Regions from separate parts of the Streptomyces sp. NPDC048370 genome, predicted to be linked through region 2. Evidence: riboswitches for the same ligand, from Rfam matches in the RefSeq annotation. Region 2 holds a riboswitch; each other region holds the start of a gene.
What was found. A riboswitch is a leader RNA that binds a small molecule or an ion and turns the genes downstream of it on or off. The one in region 2 is predicted to bind cobalamin.
Positions count from the first base shown of each region.

Region 1 (7,034 bases), on a different contig from region 2:
GGACGAATCCGCCGTTCAACGCGTGGACGGCGTGGGTGAGTTCGTCGGTCGTCGCGGCGAGGCGCGGGACGACCTGCTCGCACGCGAAGCGCAGCACGGCGACGACGTCGGGGCCGTACCCCTCGGCGACGGTCGCGACCGCGTCCACGGACCAGTCGGCCGCCTCCATCGCCTCGACCAGCTCGCGCGCCGTCGCCTCCGCCTCGTCGGCGGTGGTCCGGGTCGCGGCCGACTCGTCGAGGCCGAGGGCCTCGCGCAGACCCGGCAGGGCCTGCGTACCGCCCCAGATCTGCCGGGCGCGCAGGATCGAGAGGACCAGGTTCACGCGCTCGGGCCCGGCCGGCGCGCCGCCGAGGACGTGCAGACCGTCCCTGATCTGGGCGTCCTTGACCTCGCAGAGCCAGCCGTCGACGTGCAGCAGGAAGTCGTCGAAGCCGTCGTCCTCCGGGCGGTCCTCCAGGCCCAGGTCGTGGTCGAGCTTCGCCGCCTGGATCAGCGTCCAGATCTGCGCGCGGATCGCGGGCAGCTTGGACGGGTCCATGGAGGAGATCTGCGCGTACTCGTCGAGCAGCTGCTCCAGGCGCGCGATGTCGCCGTACGAGTCGGCGCGGGCCATCGGCGGCACCAGGTGGTCGACGAGGGTCGCGTGCACGCGCCGCTTGGCCTGCGTGCCCTCGCCCGGGTCGTTGACCAGGAACGGGTAGACCAGCGGGATGTCGCCGAGCGCCGCGTCCGGGCCGCACGCGGCCGACAGGCCCGCGTTCTTGCCCGGCAGCCACTCCAGGTTGCCGTGCTTGCCGAGGTGGACCATCGCGTCCGCCCCGAAGCCGCCGTCCTCGGCGCGCGCCGCGATCCAGCGGTAGGCGGCCAAGTAGTGGTGGGACGGCGGGAGATCGGGGTCGTGGTAGATCGCGATCGGGTTCTCGCCGAAGCCGCGCGGCGGCTGGATGAGGATCAGCAGGTTCCCGCGCCGCAGGGCGGCGAGGACGATGTCGCCCTCCGGATTGCGGGACCGGTCCAGGAACATCTCGCCGGGTGCCGGGCCCCAGTGCTCCTCGACGGCCTCCCGCAGCTCCTGCGGCAGGGTCGCGTACCAGCGCTTGTAGTCGGCGGCCGGGATGCGGACCGGGTTGCGGGCGAGCTGCTCCTCGGTCAGCCAGTCCTGGTCGTGGCCACCGGCCTCGATCAGGGCGTAGATCAGCTCGTCGCCGTCGCCGGAGACAAGGCCGGGGATCTCCTCGACCGGGCCGAAGTCGTAACCCTCCTCCCGCAGTCGGCGCAGCAGCGCGACCGCGGAGGCGGGCGTGTCCAGGCCGACCGCGTTGCCGATCCGGGAGTGCTTCGTCGGGTACGCGGAGAGGACCAGGGCGAGCTTCTTCTCGGCGTTCGGGATGTACCCCAGGAGCGCGTGGCGGACGGCGATCCCGGCGACCCGGGCGGCGCGCTCGGTGTCGGCGACGTACGCGGGCAGCCCGTCCTCGTCGATCTCCTTGAAGGAGAACGGGACGGTGATGAGCCGGCCGTCGAACTCGGGCACGGCGACCTGGCTCGCGGCGTCCAGCGGCGAGAGCCCCTCGTCGTTCTCCTCCCAGGCGGCGCGCGAACCGGTCAGGCAGAGCGCCTGCAGGATCGGTACGTCGAGGGCGGCGAGCGCGCCCGCGTCCCAGGCGTCCTCGTCGCCGCCGGCCTGCGCCTCGGCGGGCTTGGTGCCGCCGGCCGCGAGGACGGTGGTGATGATCGCGTCGGCACCGCGCAGGCGGCGGAGCAGCTCCGGCTCGGGGGCGCGAAGGGACGCGACGTACAGGGGCATGGCGCGGGCGCCGGCGTCCTCGATCGCCTCGCAGAGCGAGCCGACGAAGGCGGTGTTCCCGCTCATGTGGTGGGCGCGGTAGTAGAGCACGGCGACGACGGGGCCGTCCGTGACGCGCGGCTCGCGCTCCAGCGGACCCCAGGTCGGCGCGGCGGCCGGGGCCTCGAAGCCGTGGCCGGTGAGCAGCACGGTGTCGGAGAGGAACCGGGCGAGCTGCTCCAGGTTGGCCGGGCCGCCGTGCGCCAGGTAGGCGTGCGCCTCGGTGGCGACGCCGACGGGGACGGTGGAGGCCTCCATCAGCTGGGCGTCGGGGGCTTGTTCGCCGGAGAGCACGACCAGCGGCTTCTCCGCCGTCCGCAGGGCCTGAAGGCCGTCCTCCCAGGCCCGCAGACCGCCGAGGAGCCGTACGAGGACGAGGTCGGCGCCGTCGAGGAGCCCGGGCAGGTCGTCCGGCGAGAGCCGGGAGGGGTTGGCGAACCGGTACTCGACCGGACCGCCGGCCGCGCGGGCGCTGAGCAGGTCGGTGTCGGAGTGCGACAGCAACAGAATTCGCATGCGTGCGCAGGCCTTCCTCGGGGTTGTCCGCGCCCCGGGTGGTCGTGTGGACGGCAGGAGTTCCTGACTCACCCGGTCCCTCGCGGGACCTGGCTCACAGTGGCGGGACCGCGCCGGATTCTCACCGGGCTTCCTCCCCGGGGTCCTGGGACCCCATGCCGATCTGCATAGTAGATCGTGAGGTCGACGGGCCGGGTCGGGTGGCGGAGTCGGCCGGATCACACTGCGGGCGGGATGGGCCGCGAGCTGCGTGCGGGATCGTGCGCGAGCTGCGGGCGGATCGGGTGCGAGCTGTGGGCGGGATGGTGTGCGAGGCCCGCTTCCGCCCGGTGGCCGGCCGCCGCGTCCTGCCCGATTCCGCCCGGGGTCTGCCGCCGCGTCCGGCACGCTTCCGCCCGGGGTCTGCCGCCCCGTCCGGCACGCTTCCGCCCGGTGGCTCGGTCGCCGCGTCGGCCGGATCGCACCTGGTGGCCGCCCGGTGGCCCGTCGGTATGCTCGCCGCCATGCCGCCCACCCCGCCCCCGACGCCCGACCCGGGCGAACCTCGCATACGGGACCGTGGCGACGCGTGCCCCGGGGCGCTGCGCCTGCACTCCGCCGACGACGGCCGCCTCGCCCGACTCCGCCTGCCCGCAGGTCGTCTGACGTCCCGTCAGGTCGAGATCCTGGCGGACGCCACGGAGACCCTGGGCGACGGACGGCTCAGCATCACCTCACGCGGCAACGCCGAGCTGCGCGGCCTCGCCGACGACTGCGGGGCGGAGCTCGCGGCGCTCCTCGCCAAGGCGGGCCTGCTGCCCTCGCCCACCCACGAACGCGTCCGCAACATCGTCGCCTCCCCCGCCTCGGGCCTCGACGGACTCGGCGCCGCCAACGTGCAGTTGTGGGCCCGCGAGCTGGACGCGCTCCTGTGCGCCGCGCCCTGGGCGGCGGCACTTTCCGGCCGATTCCTCTTCGTCCTCGACGACGGGCGCGGTGACGTCGCCGGGCTCGGCGGGGATGTGACCTTGGTCGCAGTGGACGGCGGCGAGGCGCAGCTGCACGTCGGCGGGCGAGCCGTCCGGCTCGCGAGCTCCGACGCGCCCGGCGCGGCCCTGGCGGTGGCGGGCGGGTTCCTGGCCGCCGCGCGGAAGGCCGGGACCGGGGCCTGGCGGGTCCGGGAACTCCCGGAGGGGTACGAGGTGGACGTGGCGGAGTCGGAGGTGACGGCGGAGCCCGTACCCGCGCCGGAACTCCCCCAAGCCCCTCCCCCCTCCCCAGGCGTCCTCGGCCCCTCCGCCCTCTCCGTGCTCGCGCCCCTCGGGCGTCTCACCGCCGCCCAGCTGCGGGCCCTGCTCCCCGCCGACGAGGTGCGGCTCACGCCCTGGCGCGGCGTCGTCGTCGCCGGGGCGGGCGTCGACCGGCTGCCCGCCCTCGACGCTGCCGGGCTCATCACCCGCCCCGACTCCCCCTGGGCCGGCATCACCGCCTGCACCGGGCTCCCCGGCTGCGCCAAGTCCCTCGCGGACGTCCGCGCGGACGCGGCCCCGGGCCCGGCCCACGGCCTCCCCGTCCTCCCCGGCCGCCCCGTGCACTTCTCCGGGTGCGAGCGCCGCTGCGGACACCCGCACGGCGACTGGACCGACGTCCTCGCCACCGCCGGCGGCGACTACCTGGTGGACGGCGTCCCCACCCCCCGTACCGCCCTGCCCGAAGCCGTGACCGCGGCCCGCACGACGAGATGAGCGAGAGCACCAGGATGTTCGACTACGAGAAGGACGGCGCGGAGATCTACCGCCAGTCCTTTGCCACGATCCGCGCCGAGGCGGACCTCGCGGGTCTGCCCGCCGACGTCGCCCAGGTCGCCGTCCGCATGATCCACGCCTGCGGCATGACCGACCTCGTGCGCGACATCGCCCACTCCCCCCAGGTCGTCACCCGCGCCCGCGCCGCCCTGCGCGCCGGCGCGCCGATCCTCTGCGACGCGCAGATGGTCGCAAGCGGCGTCACCCGCAGGCGACTGCCCGCCGACAACGAGGTCGTCTGCACGCTCTCCGACCCGTCCGTGCCCGCGCTCGCCGCCGAACTCGGCACCACCCGCAGCGCCGCCGCCCTCGAACTCTGGCGCGACCGCCTCGAAGGCTCCGTCGTCGCCATCGGCAACGCGCCCACCGCGCTCTTCCACCTCCTGGAGATGATCGCCAAGGGCGCGCCGCGCCCGGCGGCCGTCCTCGGCATCCCGGTCGGGTTCATCGGCGCCGCCGAGTCCAAGGACGCCCTCGCCGCGCAGCAGCTCGGCCTCGACTACCTCGTCGTACGCGGCCGGCGCGGCGGCAGCGCCATGACCGCCGCCGCGATCAACGCCCTCGCCCACGAAGCGGAGATCCAGGCATGAGCGCGCACACCCCCGGACGGCTCTACGGGGTCGGCCTCGGGCCCGGCGACCCGAACCTGATGACGGTGGCCGCGGTGAAGGCCATCGGGTCCGCCGACGTCGTCGCGTACCACTCGGCCCGCCACGGCCGTTCCATCGCGCGCTCGATAGCGGCCGAGCACATCCGCGGCGACCAGATCGAGGAGCGGCTGATGTACCCGCTCACGGTCGAGACCACGGACCACCCCGGCGGCTACCGGGGCGCGCTCGACGACTTCTACGAGGAGGCCGCGGCCCGCCTCGCAGCCCACCTGGACGCCGGTCGCACCGTCGCCGTGCTCGCCGAGGGCGACCCGCTCTTCTACGGCTCGTACCAGCACATGCACAAGCGGCTCGCGCACCGCTACGACACCACCGTCATCCCCGGTGTCACCTCCGTCAGCGCGGCGGCCGCCCGGCTCGGGGAGCCGCTGTGCGAGGCGGAGGAGGTCCTGACGATCATCCCCGGCACGCTGCCGGAGGACGAGCTGACGGCCCGGCTCGCGGGCACCGACTCGGCGGTCGTGATGAAGCTCGGCCGCACGTTCCCGACCGTACGGCGCGCCCTGGAGCGGGCGGGCCGGCTGGAGGACGCGCGGTACGTGGAGCGGGCGTTCATGGCGGGCGAGCGGACCGCCGAACTCGCCGAGGTCGACCCGGAGACCGTCCCGTACTTCTCGGTGGCCGTGCTGCCCTCCCGTATCGACGCGGTGACGCCCGACGCACGGGAGACCGGCGGCGAGGTCGTCGTCGTCGGCACAGGGCCCGCGGGCGCGCCCTGGCTGACGCCTGAGTCGCGCGGCGCGCTCGTCAACGCCGACGACCTCGTCGGCTACACCACGTACCTGGACCGCGTCCCGGCGCTGCGTCCCGGGCAGCGGCGGCACGGCTCGGACAACAAGGTCGAGTCCGAGCGCGCCGAGTTCGCGCTCGACCTGGCGCGGCGCGGGCGGCGGGTCGCGGTCGTCTCCGGCGGCGACCCGGGCGTCTTCGCCATGGCGACGGCGGTCCTGGAGGTGGCGTCCGACCCCGCCTACGCGGACGTTCCCGTACGGGTCCTGCCGGGTGTGACGGCCGCGAATGCGGCGGCGGCCGCGGCGGGCGCCCCGCTCGGCCACGACTACGCCACGATCTCTCTCTCCGACCGGCTCAAGCCCTGGGAGGTCATCGCCGCCCGACTGCGCGCGGCGGCCGAGGCGGACCTCGTCCTGGCGCTCTACAACCCGGGCTCCAAGTCCCGTACGCACCAGGTGGCGGCCGCCCGCGAGCTGCTGCTCGAACTCCGCTCGCCCGAGACCCCGGTGGTCGTGGCGCGGGACGTCGGCGGCCCGGAGCAGTCGGTGCGGGTGGTGACCCTGAAGGCCCTGGAGCCGAGCGAGGTCGACATGCGGACGTTGCTGCTGATCGGCTCCTCGCAGACGCGGGCGGTCGAACGCGGCGACGGCCGCACGATCACGTGGACGCCGAGGCGCTACCCGGAGGCGTGACGGGAGCCGTCACGGCAAGGCGGCCGCCACGGGAGCGGCCGTGCCCAACAGGGCCGGTCAGCTCCCGACGAACCCGGCTTGCACCCAAGCGGCCGCCGCCTCCGGGGAGGCGGCCGTCTCCACGCCCTCCGGGATCGGTGGGCGGCGGACGACGACGACCGGGATGCCGGCCTCGCGGGCCGCGTGGAGTTTCGGGGACGTCGCCGCGCCGCCGCTGTCCTTGGTGACCAGGACGTCGATGCGGTGGCGGCGCAGGAGGTCGCGCTCGCCGTCAAGGGTGAAGGGGCCCCGGTCCAGGAGGACTTCGGTGCGGGCCGGCATGGGGGCGTCCGGGGCGTCGACCGACCGGACGAGGAACCACTGCGGGCAGTCGGCGAAGGCGGCGAGCCCCATCCGCCCGGTCGTCAGGAACACCCGGTCGCCGAGGCCGGTCAGGGCCCGCGCCGCCTCGTCCAGGGAGCCCACCGGGTGCCAGTGGTCGCCGGCCTCCGGTACCCAGCCGGGGCGGCGGAGGGCCAGCAGGGGAACATGGGCGGTGGCGGCCGCCCGGGCCGCGTTGAAGCTCATGGTCTCCGCGAAGGGATGGGTGGCGTCGATGACCGCGTCCACACGGTGCTCGCGCACCCACGCCGCGAGCCCCGCCACGCCTCCGAAGCCGCCGATCCGGACCTCGCCGACCGGCAGCCGGGGCTCGGCGACGCGCCCGGCGAGGGAGCTGGTGACCCGGACGCCGGGGTGCAGGGCGGCCGCGAGGGCGCGGGCCTCGGTGGTCCCGCCGAGAATGAGTACG
Region 1 is NZ_JBICYI010000003.1:406,937-413,970, reverse strand. Features, by position in the region: gene cobN (cobaltochelatase subunit CobN) at 1-2,365, opposite strand, end outside; cobalamin riboswitch at 2,402-2,541, opposite strand; gene ACGFYP_RS09225 (cobalamin biosynthesis protein CobG) at 2,857-4,089, shown strand; gene ACGFYP_RS09220 (precorrin-8X methylmutase) at 4,104-4,739, shown strand; gene ACGFYP_RS09215 (precorrin-2 C(20)-methyltransferase) at 4,736-6,244, shown strand; gene ACGFYP_RS09210 (cobalt-precorrin-6A reductase) at 6,302-7,034, opposite strand, start outside.
Region 1: linked by a shared signal. The riboswitch ahead of cobN (cobaltochelatase subunit CobN) and the one ahead of ACGFYP_RS02625 (CoA-acylating methylmalonate-semialdehyde dehydrogenase) in region 2 are both predicted to bind cobalamin.

Region 2 (7,034 bases):
CGGTCATGCGCGTCCTCCGTTCTCCCTGATCGTGCGGACGATGCCGGAGAAGTCCTCGGTGGTTCCGGCGCGTTCGGCGTAGGTGGCGTACAACTCAGCTGCGCGCAGTCCGAGTTCGGCGCGGACGCCGCCGTCGCGGGCGGCGTTGGCGGCCAGGCCCAGGTCCTTGGCCATCAGGGAGGCGGCGAAGCCGGGCCGGTACTCCCGGTTGGCGGGACTGGTCGGAACCGGGCCGGGAACGGGGCAGTTGACGCTGAGAGCCCAGCACTGCCCGGAGGCAGTGGAGGCCACGTCGTAGAGCGCCTGGTGGGAGAGGCCGAGGCTCTCGCCGAGGACGAACGCCTCGCTGACGGCGATCATGGAGACGCCGAGGATCATGTTGTTGCAGATCTTGGCGGCCTGGCCGGCGCCCGGGCCGCCGCAGTGGACGCTCTTCTTCCCCATGGCCTCCAGGAGGGGGCGTACCTCGGCGAACTCCTCCTCTGTCCCGCCTGCCATGAACGTCAGCGTGGCGGCCTCCGCGCCGACGACGCCGCCGGAGACCGGGGCGTCGAGGGCCCGCAGACCGGCGGCCGTCGCCCGTTCGTGGGCGGTGCGGGCGTCGGCGACGTCGATGGTCGAGCAGTCGACGAGGAGGGTGCCGGGGTGGGCGGCGGCGAGGACGCCGTCGTACAGGTCGAGGACGTGGCGGCCGGTGGGCAGCATGGTGACGACCACGTCCGCGCCCGAGACGGCCTCGGCGGCGGTGGCGGCTGGCTCCACGCCCGCCCTCGCGGCGCTCGCCAGGGCGTCGGTGTCGAGGTCGTGGCCGAGGACGCGATGGCCGGCCTTCACTAGGTTGGCGGCCATGGGGCCGCCCATGTGTCCGAGTCCGATGAACGCGACGGTACGGCTCACCAGGCCACCTCCGGGGTGGAGTCGGGTCCGGCGAGCCCCAGTTCGTGGGGCTCGCCGAGGGGGGCGAAGAAGCGCTGGACGTCGGCGTCGGTGACCTCGGTGAGGGTGGCCGGGCGCCAGCGCGGGGCGCGGTCCTTGTCGACGACCTGGGCGCGGATGCCCTCCACCAGGTCGGGGCTCGTCAGGGCCGCGAGGGAGACGCGGTACTCCTGGTCGAGGACCCGTTCCAGCGGGCCGAGGTGCCGGGCCCGGCGCAGGGCGGCCAGGGTGACCTTGAGCGAGGTCGGGGACTTCGCGAGGAGGGTCTCCGCGGCCTCCTTCGCCTCCGGGTTCCCGTGGCCGAGGAGCCGGTGGACGATTTCCTCGACGGTGTCGGCGGCGTAGCAGGCGTCGATCCACTCCCGGCGCCCGGCAAGCTCCCCGGGCGGCTCGGGCCGCACATGGCGGGCGAGGGCGTCCCGTACGGGCAGCTCGGCCAGGTCGGCCAGGAGGGGGCCGAGCGCGGCGGACAGTACGTGGTGGTCGGCGAGCCCACAGAGCAGGGCGTCGCCGGCGCCCACCGGCGCGCCGGTCAGCGCGAGGTGGGTGCCGAGTTCGCCGGGGGCGAGGGCCAGCAGGTAGGTGCCGCCGACGTCCGGGACGAAGCCGATGCCGGTCTCGGGCATGGCGATCCGGGAGCGCTCGGTGACGATCCGGACGCTGCCGTGCGCGGAGATCCCGACGCCGCCGCCCATGACGATGCCGTCCATGAGGGCGACGTACGGCTTGGGGTAGCGGGCGATCCTGGCGTTGAGCCGGTACTCGTCGCGCCAGAAGTCGGCGGAGGCCCGGCCGCCGGCGCGGGCGTCCTCGTGGATGGCGCGGATGTCTCCGCCCGCGCACAGCCCGCGCTCACCGGCGCCGCTGATGACGACGGTCTCGACGGCCGGGTCGTGCTCCCAGGCGGTGAGCGCCTCGTCGATGGACCGCACCATGGCGTGCGTGAGGGCGTTGAGGGCTTTGGGGCGGTTGAGGGTGATGTGGCCGATGTGGCCGGTGGTGTGGAGCAGTACGGGTGCGTGGTCCTGTGCGCGGTCCGGGGCGGTCATTCGAAGGCCTCCGTCAGTCCGCGAGCGACGATGACGCGCATGATCTCGTTGGTTCCTTCCAGGATCTGGTGGACCCGCAGGTCACGGACGATCTTCTCGATGCCGTACTCGCTGAGGTAGCCGTAGCCCCCGTGCAGCTGGAGGGCCCGGTCGGCCACGGAGTACCCGGTGTCGGTGGCGAACCGTTTGGCCATCGCGCACAGCTCCGGGGCCCGGGGGTCGCCGCGGTCGAGGGCGTGGGCGGCCTGCTGGACCAGGGCGCGGGCGGCGGTGAGTTCGGTCGCCATGTCGGCGAGGCGGAAGCGGAGGGCCTGGGCGTCGAGGAGCCGCCGCCCGAACGCCTGCCGGTCGGCGAGGTGCGTGAGGCTGCGGTCGAGGGCGCTGCGCGCCCCGCCGAGGGAGCAGGCCGCGATCCCGAGCCGGCCGCCGTTCAGGCCGTTCATGGCGATGCGGAAGCCCTGGCCCTCGCCGCCGAGGAGCCGGTCGGCAGGAACCCGGACCGCGTCCAGGACGACCTGGCGGGTGGGCTGGGCGTTCCATCCCATCTTCCGCTCGTCGGGCCCGAAGGAGAGCCCGGGGTCGTCCTTGTCGACGAGGAAGGCGGAGACGCCGTCGGCGCCGTCGCCCCCGGTGCGGGCCATCACCAGGTACAGCTGGGAGGCGCCCGCGCCGGAGATGAACTGCTTGACCCCGGTGAGCACCCAGTGGTCCCCGTCGCGTACGGCCCGGGTGGTGAGGGCCGCGGCATCGGATCCGGCGCCGGGTTCGGTGAGGCAGTAGCTGGCCAGGTCGTCCATGGCGCACAGGCGCGGCAGCCACCGCAGGCGCTGGGCCTCGTCGCCGTAGTGGTCGACCATCCAGGCGACCATGTTGTGGATGGAGAGGTAGCCCGCGATGGACGGGCAGCCCGAGGCGAGGGTCTCGAAGACGAGGACGCCGTCGGAGCGGGTGAGGCCGGAGCCGCCGGACTCCTCGCGGACGTAGACGCCGCCGAGTCCGAGTCCGGCGGCCTTGCGCAGGACGTCGACGGGGAAGTGCTTGTCGCGGTCCCAGTCCAGGGCGTGCGGGGCGAGGTGGTCCTGGGCGAAGTCGAGGGTGGTCTCGACCAGGGCCCGCTGATCCTCGGTGAGCAGGGTCGTGGTCATGGTCGCTCAGCCCATCGTGGGGAGGGTGAAGCTCGCGCCGTCGCGCAGCCCGGCGGGCCAGCGCGAGGTCACGGTCTTCGTGCGGGTGTAGAAGCGGATGGCGTCGGGGCCGTGCTGGTTCAGGTCGCCGAAGCCGGACCGCTTCCAGCCGCCGAAGGTGTGGTACGCCACCGGCACCGGGATGGGCACGTTGACGCCGACCATGCCGGTGTCGACGCGCCGGGTGAAGTCCCGTGCGGTGTCGCCGTCACGTGTGAAGATCGCCACGCCGTTGCCGTAGAGGTGCTCGCTCGGCAGTCGCAGGGCCTCCTCGTAGTCGGCGGCGCGGACCACGCAGAGCACGGGGCCGAAGATCTCCTCCTGGTAGACGCGCATCTCCGGGGTGACCCGGTCGAAGAGGGAGGCCCCGGCGAAGAAGCCGCCCTCGTGCCCGGGGAGGACGAAGTCGCGTCCGTCGACGACGAGTTCGGCGCCCTCCTCGACCCCGATGCCGACGTACGTACGGACCCGTTCGACTGCGTCCGGGCCGACCATCGGGCCGAAGTCGGCGTCCGGGTCGTCGCTGCGGCCGATCCTCAGCGCGCCGATGCGCTCCTTCAGCCGGGCGACGAGGGCGTCGGCGGTCTCCTCGCCGACGGGGACGGCGACCGAGATGGCCATGCACCGCTCGCCGGCCGAGCCGTACCCGGCGCCGATGAGGGCGTCGACGGCCTGGTCGAGGTCGGCGTCCGGCATCACGATCATGTGGTTCTTGGCGCCGCCGAAGCACTGGGCGCGCTTGCCGTGGGCGGCGGCGGTGGCGTAGACGTGCGCGGCGACGGGGGTGGAGCCGACGAAGCCGAGGGCGGCGACGCGGGGATCGTCGAGGAGGGTGTCGACGGCTTCCCTGCCTCCGTTGACGACGTTGAGCACGCCGGGCGGCAGCCCCGCCTCCAGGAAGAGTTCGGCGAGCCGCAGCGGTACGGACGGGTCGCGTTCGGAGGGCTTGAGGATGAAGGCGTTTCCGCAGGCCAGGGCGGGGGCTGCCTTCCAGAGCGGGATCATCGCGGGGAAGTTGAACGGGGTGATCCCTGCGACGACGCCGAGGGGGGCGCGCAGGGAGTGGACGTCGATGCCGGTCCCGGCGTTGTCGGTGAACTCGCCCTTGAGCAGGTGCGGGATGCCGGCGGCGAACTCCACGACCTCCAGGCCGCGTTGGAGGTCTCCGTGGGCGTCGGCGACGGTCTTGCCGTGCTCGGAGGAGAGCAGCCTGGCCAGGTCGTCCTTCTCCTGCTCGACCAGCTGGAGGAAGCGCAGGAGGACCCGGGCGCGGCGCTGCGGGTTCCAGGCGGCCCAGTCGCGCTGCGCCCGGGCGGCGTCCGCGATGGCGGCCTCGGTCTCGGCCCGGTTGGCCAGCGGCACGCGGGCCTGGACCTCGCCGGTGTTGGGGTCGTACACGTCGCCGTAGGACCCCGAGGTTCCCGGGGTGTGCCTGCCGCCGACGAAGTGGGTCAACTCGCGTACGGGGGTGGTGTCTTGTGCGCGGACCATGAATGCCTGCTCTCGTCAGGTGATCCGGATGGCGCGCCGGAGGACCACCGCGACCGCGCGCACGCCGGGAGGCGTGGGCGGGACGGTGGGGGGTGCGGCGCGAGAGCGCGAATGGCGGAGGCGCCGTCAGGTCCTGACGGGCCTGCGGTGGTGGGATCCTTCTCGACGGACTCCTCGACGGGCGGGAGCCCGTCGGCCGGATCCGCTGGGAGTGTGCGGGCGCACCGATGCCATGCGTGTCAGCTCCATCCTCGTGGACAACACGGAACATCCCGCGGCCGGTATCCTGACTCCCGGATCAGCGCGCGCCGTCCGCCTTCCCGACAGCGGACTGTCAGTGGCGTGCTGCTCGACGGCGTACTCCCCGGTCACAGTGGCGGGACCGCGCCGGAATCACACCGGCTTCCCTGCACCGCGGGCCTTCGCCGCGACTATATAGTTGGACGTCCTAGTAAATCCACCCCCGGGCGGGTGATCACCCGCGGCTCCATCCCTAGAACGGATGCCGTCGGCGCTTCAAGACCTACCCGCAATGGGCAAGGTCACAGCGGTGCCACGACTACCGTTTGAGCGAGCTGACCTAACATCCGAGCATGACTGTCCTTCCCGACGACGGGCTCTCCCTAGCCGCCGAATTCCCCGACGCATCCCGTGAACAGTGGCAGCACCTGGTGGCCGGGGTGCTGCGCAAGTCGGGCAAGGACGTCGAGGGGCCGGCGGCCGAGGACGCCCTGTCCACCGCCCTGGAGGACGCGCTCCGCGTCCGTCCCCTCTATGCCGCCGAGGACACCGCCCCCGAGCCCGGCCTCCCCGGTTTCGCCCCGTTCGTCCGGTCCGGCCGCGCCGAGGGCAACACAGCCGGCGGCTGGGACGTACGCCAGCGACACACGACCCCCGACGCCCCGACGGTCCTCGCCGACCTGGAGAACGGCGTCACCTCGCTCTGGCTGGTGGTCGGCGAGGGCGGCTTCCCCGTCGGGCGTCTGGGCCAGGTCCTGGAAGGCGTCTACCTCGACCTCGCGCCCGTCGTCCTCGACGCGGGCCAGGACGTGGAGGAGGCCGCGCGGGAACTGCTGCGGCTTTACGAGGAGCGGGGCGTCGCCCCGGAGGCGGCGCGCGGCAACCTGGGGGCGGACCCCCTCGGCCTGGAGGCCCGCACGGGCCGGCCGTACGACTTCTCCCCCGCCGCCGGGCTCGCCCGGCGCTGCGTCGAGGAGTACCCGGGCCTGCGGGCCCTGACCGTGGACGCACTGCCGTACCACGAGGCCGGCGGCTCGGCCGCGCAGGAGCTGGGGTGCGCACTCGCGACCGGCGTCACGTACCTGCGGCAGCTCACGGAAGCGGGACTCACGGTCGAACAGGCCCTCGGGCAGCTGGAGTTCCGGTACGCGGCCACCGCCGACCAGTTCCTCACGATCGCCAAGTTCCGTGCCGCGCGCAGGCTCTGGGCCCGGGTGGCCGAGGTCAGCGGGGCGAGCGGCGCGGGCGCGCAGCGCCAGCACGCGGTGACATCCCCGGTGATGATGTCCCGCCGCGACCCCTGGGTGAACATGCTCCGCACCACCGTGGCCACCCTGGCCGCGGGCGTGGGCGGCGCCGACTCCGTCACCGTACTGCCCTTCGACCACGCGCTCGGCATGCCGGACGCGTTCGCGCGGCGCATCGCCCGTAACACCTCGACCATCCTCATCGAGGAGTCGCACCTCGCACGGGTCATCGACCCGGCGGGCGGCTCCTGGTACGTGGAGCGCCTGACGGACGAACTCGCCCACGCGGGCTGGGAGTTCTTCCAGACGATCGAGAGCGCGGGCGGCCAGGCCGCCGCCCTGCGCTCCGGGATGATCGGCGACCGGCTCGCCGAGACCTGGTCGGCCCGTAGCGCCAAGCTCGCCAAGCGGCGCGAACCCGTCACCGGTGTCAGCGAGTTCCCGAACCTCGCCGAGAAGCCCGTCATCCGCGAGCCCGCGCCCGAGCCGCCCTCCGGCGGGCTCCCCCGGGTCCGTCGCGACGACGCCTTCGAGGCGCTGCGCGCCCGTTCCGACGCACACCTCGCCGCGACCGGCGCCCGGCCACGGATCTTCCTTGCCACGCTCGGCCCCGCCGCCGCGCACACGGCACGAGCCACGTTCGCCGCCAACCTCTTCCAGGCGGGCGGCATCGAGGCCGTCACCGGAGGCACCTTTGAGGAGAGCGGGGCGAGCGAGGCCTGCCTCTGCTCCAGCGACGCGCTCTACGAGGAGCAGGCGGAGGAACGCGCGCGGGAGCTGAGGACCGGGGGCGCGGGGCACGTGTTCCTCGCGGGCCGGCCCGGGCCGTACGCGGTCGACACCTATGTCTTCGCGGGCTGCGACGCGGTCGCCGTGCTCGCCGCCAC
Region 2 is NZ_JBICYI010000001.1:619,347-626,380, forward strand. Features, by position in the region: gene ACGFYP_RS02605 (enoyl-CoA hydratase) at 1-7, opposite strand, end outside; gene mmsB (3-hydroxyisobutyrate dehydrogenase) at 4-897, opposite strand; gene ACGFYP_RS02615 (enoyl-CoA hydratase/isomerase family protein) at 894-1,985, opposite strand; gene ACGFYP_RS02620 (acyl-CoA dehydrogenase family protein) at 1,982-3,130, opposite strand; gene ACGFYP_RS02625 (CoA-acylating methylmalonate-semialdehyde dehydrogenase) at 3,137-4,660, opposite strand; cobalamin riboswitch at 4,919-5,105, opposite strand; gene ACGFYP_RS02630 (methylmalonyl-CoA mutase family protein) at 5,254-7,034, shown strand, end outside.

Region 3 (7,034 bases), on a different contig from region 2:
GTTCAGGGGGTGTCTGCGGGTGGTGCCGATGCCGTGCAGGGCGACGACCCAGGTGTGGCGCGCCCCCGGGACGAGCCAGGCGGGCAGGGAGCCGAGCTCGCCGGGGATCTCCACGTCCTCCTGGGCCACGCCGAGGGCGGTCTCCGGGGTGCCGCTGTGCAGCTCGGGGGTGAGCCGGACGCGGGCGCCGGGCCCCAGGTCGCCGTGCTCGACGCGTTCGAGGCGGCGTACGACGGTGTCCGCGGTGTGCGGCACGCGGTCGAGGACCGGGCCGACGACCGCGTGGACGCCTGGGCCCTCGATCCCGTACGTACCGGGGCGCAGGGAGGCGAGGCTGCGGGTCAGGGTGACCCGGCCGGGTCCCGTGGCGTGCACGGTGAGCCGGGGGTCGCCGGGCAGGGGCCGTCCGGACGTCGCCTTGAGGGTGACGTCGCCGGCGTACCGGCCGGCCGCGATCGCGGCCGCTCCGGCACCGAGCAGAGTGGTGACGGCCGCTGCCGTCGCTGTAGCCGGGCGCACGGTCTCAGTGTCGAGAGGTCGGGCCCGGGCCGCCACCGGACGAAGCCGACCGTGGCCGTCCCCTGTGAGAGTGACGTGGATCTCCTTGCGGGGTCCCCCGGCGGGATGACGGCCCTCCGGGCCCGTCCACGGGCTGACACGGGCGAGCGGGGGCGAAGCGGGCGATGTCCCCCGTGTCCGGTGACGGCACGGATTACCCGGGGTCGCACGGTGCCCACATCGTGGACAGAGCGTTCACGAGAGACCCCTCGACGACTCAAGCGGAATGACTGGAACCCGATTTGGGACACCACAACGCCCGACCCAGTTCACCTTCCGTTCACTCAGGTTGCCTACGTTCGTCCAGCCACTGACGTCAAACGATTGCCTGGGTAAATGGAACACATCACGCTGCTGCTCGCGATTGTGGTCGTGACAGCTCTCGTGTTCGATTTCACGAACGGTTTCCACGACACCGCCAACGCGATGGCGACGACCATCTCGACCGGTGCCCTCAAGCCCAAGACCGCGGTGGCCATGTCCGCCGTGCTCAACCTGGTCGGTGCCTTCCTGTCCGTCGAGGTCGCCAAGACGATCTCCGGCGGGATCATCAACGAACAGGGCATTCGTACTGAAGTGATCTTCGCGGCGCTCGTCGGCGCCATCCTCTGGAATCTGCTGACCTGGCTCCTCGGTCTGCCGTCCAGCTCCTCCCACGCCCTCTTCGGCGGACTGATCGGCGCGGCCGTGATGTCGGCCGGCTGGTCGGCCGTCAACGGCTCGACCGTGGTCAGCAAGGTCCTCATCCCCGCGATCGCCGCGCCGCTCGTCGCCGGCCTCGCCGCGATGGCGGCCACCAAGCTGACGTACAAGATCGGTGCGAAGACGGACACGAAGTCCACCGCCAAGGGCTACCGGGCCGGCCAGATCGCCTCCGCCGGTCTCGTCTCCCTGGCGCACGGCACCAACGACGCGCAGAAGACGATGGGTGTCATCACCCTCGCCCTGGTCACCGGCGGCGTCCTCGCCCCCGGCTCCAACCCCCCGATGTGGGTCGTCGTCGCCGCCGGTGTCGCGATCGCGCTCGGCACCTACCTCGGCGGCTGGCGCATCATCCGCACCATGGGCAAGGGCCTCACCGACCTCCAGCCGCAGCAGGGCTTCGCCGCCCAGACCAGCGCCGCGACGGTCATCCTGGCCTCGTCCAACTTGGGCTTCTCCCTCTCCACCACGCAGTCCTGCTCCGGCGCCGTGATGGGCGCGGGCCTCGGCCGCAAGGGCGGTGTCGTCCGCTGGTCGACCGCGACCCGGATGTTCGTCGCCTGGGGCCTGACCCTGCCCGCCGCGGGTCTGGTCGGCGCGGGCGCCGAGTTCCTCACCAAGCAGGGCCCCTGGGGCGTCGCCGCCGTCGCGGTCCTCCTCGTCGCCGGCTCGGCCGTCATCTGGGCGCTCTCGCGCCGCAAGCCGGTCGACCACCACAACGTCACGGCCGACGAGATCGACGGCGAGCCCGCGGGCGTCGTGACCACCGCCATCGCGGCCGTCGCCCCGCCGGCCCCGGCCGGTTCCGTGGCCGCCGTCGCGGACGAGCACCTCAAGACCACCATCCCCTCGCCGGCCCCCACGGACCCGGCAGCCCCCGCCGCCCCGGCCGCGGTGTAAGGAACCAACGACATGAAGATCGACTGGGCAGCTCTCGGCTCCGTCTTCGGAGTCAGCCTCGTGGCGACCGTCGCCCTCGTGGGCCTTTTCACCCTCGGCATCATCGGCCTCTCCAAGCAGGAGCAGGCCGCGGCCCAGGGAGGCTCGGCGGCCATGGCGCGCACCGGCGCGTACGCCTGCTTCGCGCTGTGCGCGGCGGCCGTCGCGTACGGCATCTATCTGATCGTCGTCTGACGACGGTCCCGCTTCGACGACCGGGCGGGTCGCACCTTCGGGTGCGGCCCGCCCGGTCGTCGTTTCACGAGGGCCGATCGCAGGCCGTGTGGTGCTTCGCACACTGTCCCGCCGCAGGTCAAGCGTGAGTTGACGGGTCTTCGTACACGTGGTGGACTTCCGGGGCCATTACGGCGGCAAGCAGAGGAAGCCCGGTGCGAATCCGGCGCGGTCCCGCCACTGTGACCGGGGAGTCGAACCCCCGGGAGCCAGGAACTCTCGCCGCCGGTCACGTCGAGCCGGGGCGCGGACCCTGAGTGAGGACACAGCGCCATGCCCGGCCGCAACGCAGCCACAGGTGTATTCGCGTACGGCGCCGCCGCCGGACTGGCCGCGGACCTGATCGTCGGCGACCCCCGCCGCGGCCATCCGGTCGCCGCCTTCGGGCGGGCCGCGGGGGCCGTCGAGAAGCTGCTCCGGCGCGACCACCGCGGGTGGGGCGCGCTGCACACCGCCGTCTGCGTGACGGGCGCCGCGGGCGCCGCCGCCCTGGCCGCCCGTACGGTACGTGACCACCCGAGGGCCTCCGCCGCGCTGACCGCAGCCGCCGTCTGGGCCGTCGTCGGCGGGACGAGCCTGGGCCGGGAGGCCCGCGCGATCGGCGGGGCGCTGGCCGCCGGCGACCTGGAGGTCGCCCGCGAGCGGCTCCCCCATCTCTGCGGGCGCGATCCGCACTCCCTGGACGGTCCTGCGATGGCCCGCGCGGTCGTGGAGTCCGTCGCGGAGAACACCTCCGACGCGGTCGTCGGAGCCCTGGTCTGGGGGGCGGTCGCGGGTGTTCCGGGCCTGGTCGGCTTCCGGGCGGTGAACACCCTGGACGCGATGGTCGGCCACCGGTCGGCGCGGTACCGGCGCTTCGGCTGGGCCTCGGCCCGGCTCGACGACGTGGCCGGCTGGCCGGGCGCCCGGCTGACCGCCGCGCTCGCGACCGTGGCGGGCGGGGATCCGCGCGGGGCGGTGCGCGCCTGGCGGGCGGACGCGGCCAAGCACCCGAGCCCCAACGCAGGACCGGTGGAGGCCTCCTTCGCGGGGGCGCTCGGGGTACGGCTCGGCGGGACGCTGTCGTACGGCGGCCGGGTCGAGCACCGGCCCGTACTGAACGGGGAGGGACGGGCCGTGGAGGTCGCGGACATCGAACGGGCGGTCCGGCTCTCGCGCCGGGTGACGGGGCTTACGCTCGCGGCCTGCGTGGGCGGACGGATCGTGGCGGGCGCGCTGAAGGCGCGCGCGGTGAAGCGGAGGACGGTATGAGGGGCGGGGGGCTGCTCGTCGCCGGGACCACCTCCGACGCGGGCAAGAGCGTCGTCACGGCGGGCATCTGCCGCTGGCTGGTCCGGCAGGGTGTGAAGGTCGCCCCGTTCAAGGGCCAGAACATGTCCCTGAACTCCTTCGTGACCCGTGAGGGCGCGGAGATCGGCCGGGCGCAGGCCATGCAGGCGCAGGCGGCCAGGGTCGAGCCGACCGCGCTGATGAACCCGGTCCTCCTGAAGCCGGGCAGCGACCGCTCCAGCCAGGTCGTCCTGATGGGAAAGCCGGTCGGCGAGCTGAGCGCGCGTGGCTACCACGGCGGACGGCAGAAGGAGCTCTTCGAGCCGGTCATGGCGTGCCTGGAGGAGCTGCGGGGCACGTATGACGCCGTGATCTGCGAGGGGGCGGGCAGTCCGGCCGAGATCAACCTGCGGCGCACGGACATCGTGAACATGGGCATCGCGCGGGCCGCGCGGCTGCCCGTCCTCGTCGTCGGGGACATCGACAGGGGCGGGGTGTTCGCCCAGTTCTTCGGCACGACGGCGCTGCTCGCGCCCGAGGACCAGGAGCTGATCGCGGGCTATCTCGTGAACAAGTTCCGCGGCGACGTGACCCTGCTGGAGCCGGGGCTCGACATGCTCCACGACCTGACCGGGCGCCGGACGTTCGGAGTGCTGCCGTACGCGCACGGGCTCGGCATCGACGAGGAGGACGGCCTGCGCGTCTCCCTGCGGGGCGCGGTCCGCGAGTCGGTCGTCGCGCCGCCGGTCGGCGAGGACGTGCTGCGGGTCGCCGTCTGCGCGGTACCGCTGATGTCGAACTTCACCGACGTGGACGCGCTGGCGGCCGAACCGGGCGTCGTCGTCCGGTTCGTGGACCGGGCCGAGGAGCTCGTCGACGCGGACCTGGTGGTCGTCCCCGGCACCCGGGGCACGGTGAAGGCCCTGGCCTGGCTGCGCGAACGCGGTCTCGCGGACGCCCTGGCGCGGCGGGCCGCGGAGGGCCGGCCGGTGCTCGGCGTCTGCGGCGGCTTCCAGGCGCTCGGGGAGCGGATCGAGGACGAGGTCGAGTCGAAGGCCGGCACGGTCGACGGGCTCGGGCTGCTGCCCGTACGGGTCCGGTTCGCGGCCGAGAAGACGCTCGCGCGGCCGGTCGGCGAGGCGCTCGGTGAGCGGGTCGAGGGGTACGAGATCCACCACGGGGTCGCCGAGGTGCTCGGCGGGGAGGCTTTCCTGGACGGGTGCCGGGTCGGCGCGGTCTGGGGCACGCACTGGCACGGCTCCCTGGAGAGCGACGGCTTCCGCCGGGCGTTCCTGCGGGAGGTCGCGGCGGCGGCAGGGCGGCGCTTCGTCCCGGCGCCGGACACGTCGTTCGGGGCGCTCCGCGAGGAGCAGTTGGACCGGCTCGGCGACCTGATCGAGGAGCACGCGGACACGAACGCGCTGCTGCGGCTGATCGAGCACGGGGCGCCGACGGGGCTGCGGTTCGTGCCGCCGGGGGCGCCGTGAGTGGGGGCGGTGGGGCGCGAGTGCGGCCCGGTGGGGGGTGCGCCCGGCCTCCGGCCGGGCTGTCGTTCCCACCCGCACCGCGCGTGCAACCAGGAGAGCAGAAGTGCGGGTGGCCCCTGTGGGCGGTTGCTCAGCGTCGGCGGCTTCGGGCACTGCGTCGGCCCGCCACCTCGAAACCCCTGCGAGCGCACCCACACCAACCGAGCGAACTCGAAGAGAGGACCACCCGATGAGCACCCGCTTTCCGTTCACCGCCGTCGTCGGCATGGACGACCTGCGCCTCGCGCTGCTGCTCAACGCGGTGAGTCCGGCGGTGGGTGGTGTCCTCGTGCGCGGCGAGAAAGGGACCGCCAAGTCGACGGCCGTGCGGGCGCTCGCGGACCTGCTGCCGTCGGTCGCGGTGGTCGCGGGCTGCCGGTTCAGCTGCGACCCGGCCGCGCCCGATCCGCACTGCCCCGACGGGCCGCACGAGACCGCGGGCGCCGACGCCCGACCCGCGCGGATGGTCGAGCTCCCCGTCGGTGCCTCCGAGGACCGGCTCGTCGGTGCGCTCGACATCGAACGGGCCCTCGCCGAGGGGGTGAAGGCCTTCGAGCCCGGGCTGCTCGCGGACGCGCACCGCGGGATCCTCTACGTGGACGAGGTCAACCTCCTCCATGACCACCTGATCGACCTGCTCCTCGACGCCGCCGCCATGGGCTCCTCGTACGTCGAGCGCGAAGGCGTCTCCGTACGGCACGCGGCCCGCTTCCTTCTCGTCGGCACGATGAACCCCGAAGAGGGCGAGCTGCGGCCGCAGTTGCTCGACCGCTTCGGGCTCACGGTCGAGGTCGCGGCCTCCCGCGAGCCCGAGCAGCGCGTGGAGGTGGTCCGTCGGCGGCTCGCCTTCGACGACGACCCGACCGCGTTCGCCGCGCGCTGGGCCGGCGAGGAGACCGCGCTGCGGGAGCGGATCGTCGCGGCCCGCGAGCTGCTGCCGAGCGTGGTGCTCGGGGACGCGGCCCTGCTCCAGATCGCCGCGACCTGCGCCACGTTCGAGGTGGACGGCATGCGCGCGGACATCGTGATGGCCCGGACGGCGACCGCGCTGGCCGCCTGGGCCGGACGCACCGAGGTGACCTCCGAGGACGTCCGGCAGGCGGCGCTGCTCGCGCTCCCCCACCGCAGGCGGCGGAACCCCTTCGACGCGCCGGGGCTCGACGAGGACAAGCTCGACGAGACGCTGGAGCAGTTCAAGGGCGAGGACGAGGGCGACGAGGACCCGGACCCCGGACCGGAGGGCCCCGGCGGCCCGGGTGGCGGCGGGGGCGGTGTGCCGCCGCAGAGCGAGGGGCCGGAGGGTACGGCTCCGCAGGACTCGGCTCCGCAGGACTCGGCTCCCGAAGAGGCGCCCGCCGAGGCGCCCGCGCCCGCCCCGCAGGGGTCGGGCGGCGCCGGTGAGCGGGCCGCGGTCAGGGCCGCCGAGCCGTTCCGTACGAAGATGCTCAGCGTGCCCGGGCTCGGCGAGGGCGCGGCCGGGCGCCGCTCCCGGGCCCGTACCGAGCACGGCAGGACGACCGGCGCCGTACGGCCCCGGGGCGCGCTGACCAAGCTGCACCTGACCGCGACCGTGCACGCCGCAGCCCCGCACCAGAAGGCGCGCGGCCGGTCGGGACCGGGTCTCGTGGTCCGCAGGGACGACCTGCGGCAGGCGACGCGCGAGGGCCGGGAGGGGAACCTGGTGCTCTTCGCCGTGGACGCCTCCGGTTCGATGGCGGCGCGGCAGCGGATGAGCGCGGTGAAGGGCGCGGTGCTCTCGCTGCTGCTCGACGCGTACCAGCGGCGCGACAAGGTCGGCCTGGTCAC
Region 3 is NZ_JBICYI010000019.1:101,965-108,998, reverse strand. Features, by position in the region: gene ACGFYP_RS31120 (alpha/beta hydrolase) at 1-519, opposite strand, end outside; gene ACGFYP_RS31115 (anion permease) at 895-2,160, shown strand; gene ACGFYP_RS31110 (hypothetical protein) at 2,173-2,394, shown strand; cobalamin riboswitch at 2,537-2,673, shown strand; gene ACGFYP_RS31105 (cobalamin biosynthesis protein) at 2,707-3,684, shown strand; gene ACGFYP_RS31100 (cobyric acid synthase) at 3,681-5,189, shown strand; gene ACGFYP_RS31095 (putative cobaltochelatase) at 5,419-7,034, shown strand, end outside.
Region 3: linked by a shared signal. The riboswitch ahead of ACGFYP_RS31105 (cobalamin biosynthesis protein) and the one ahead of ACGFYP_RS02625 (CoA-acylating methylmalonate-semialdehyde dehydrogenase) in region 2 are both predicted to bind cobalamin.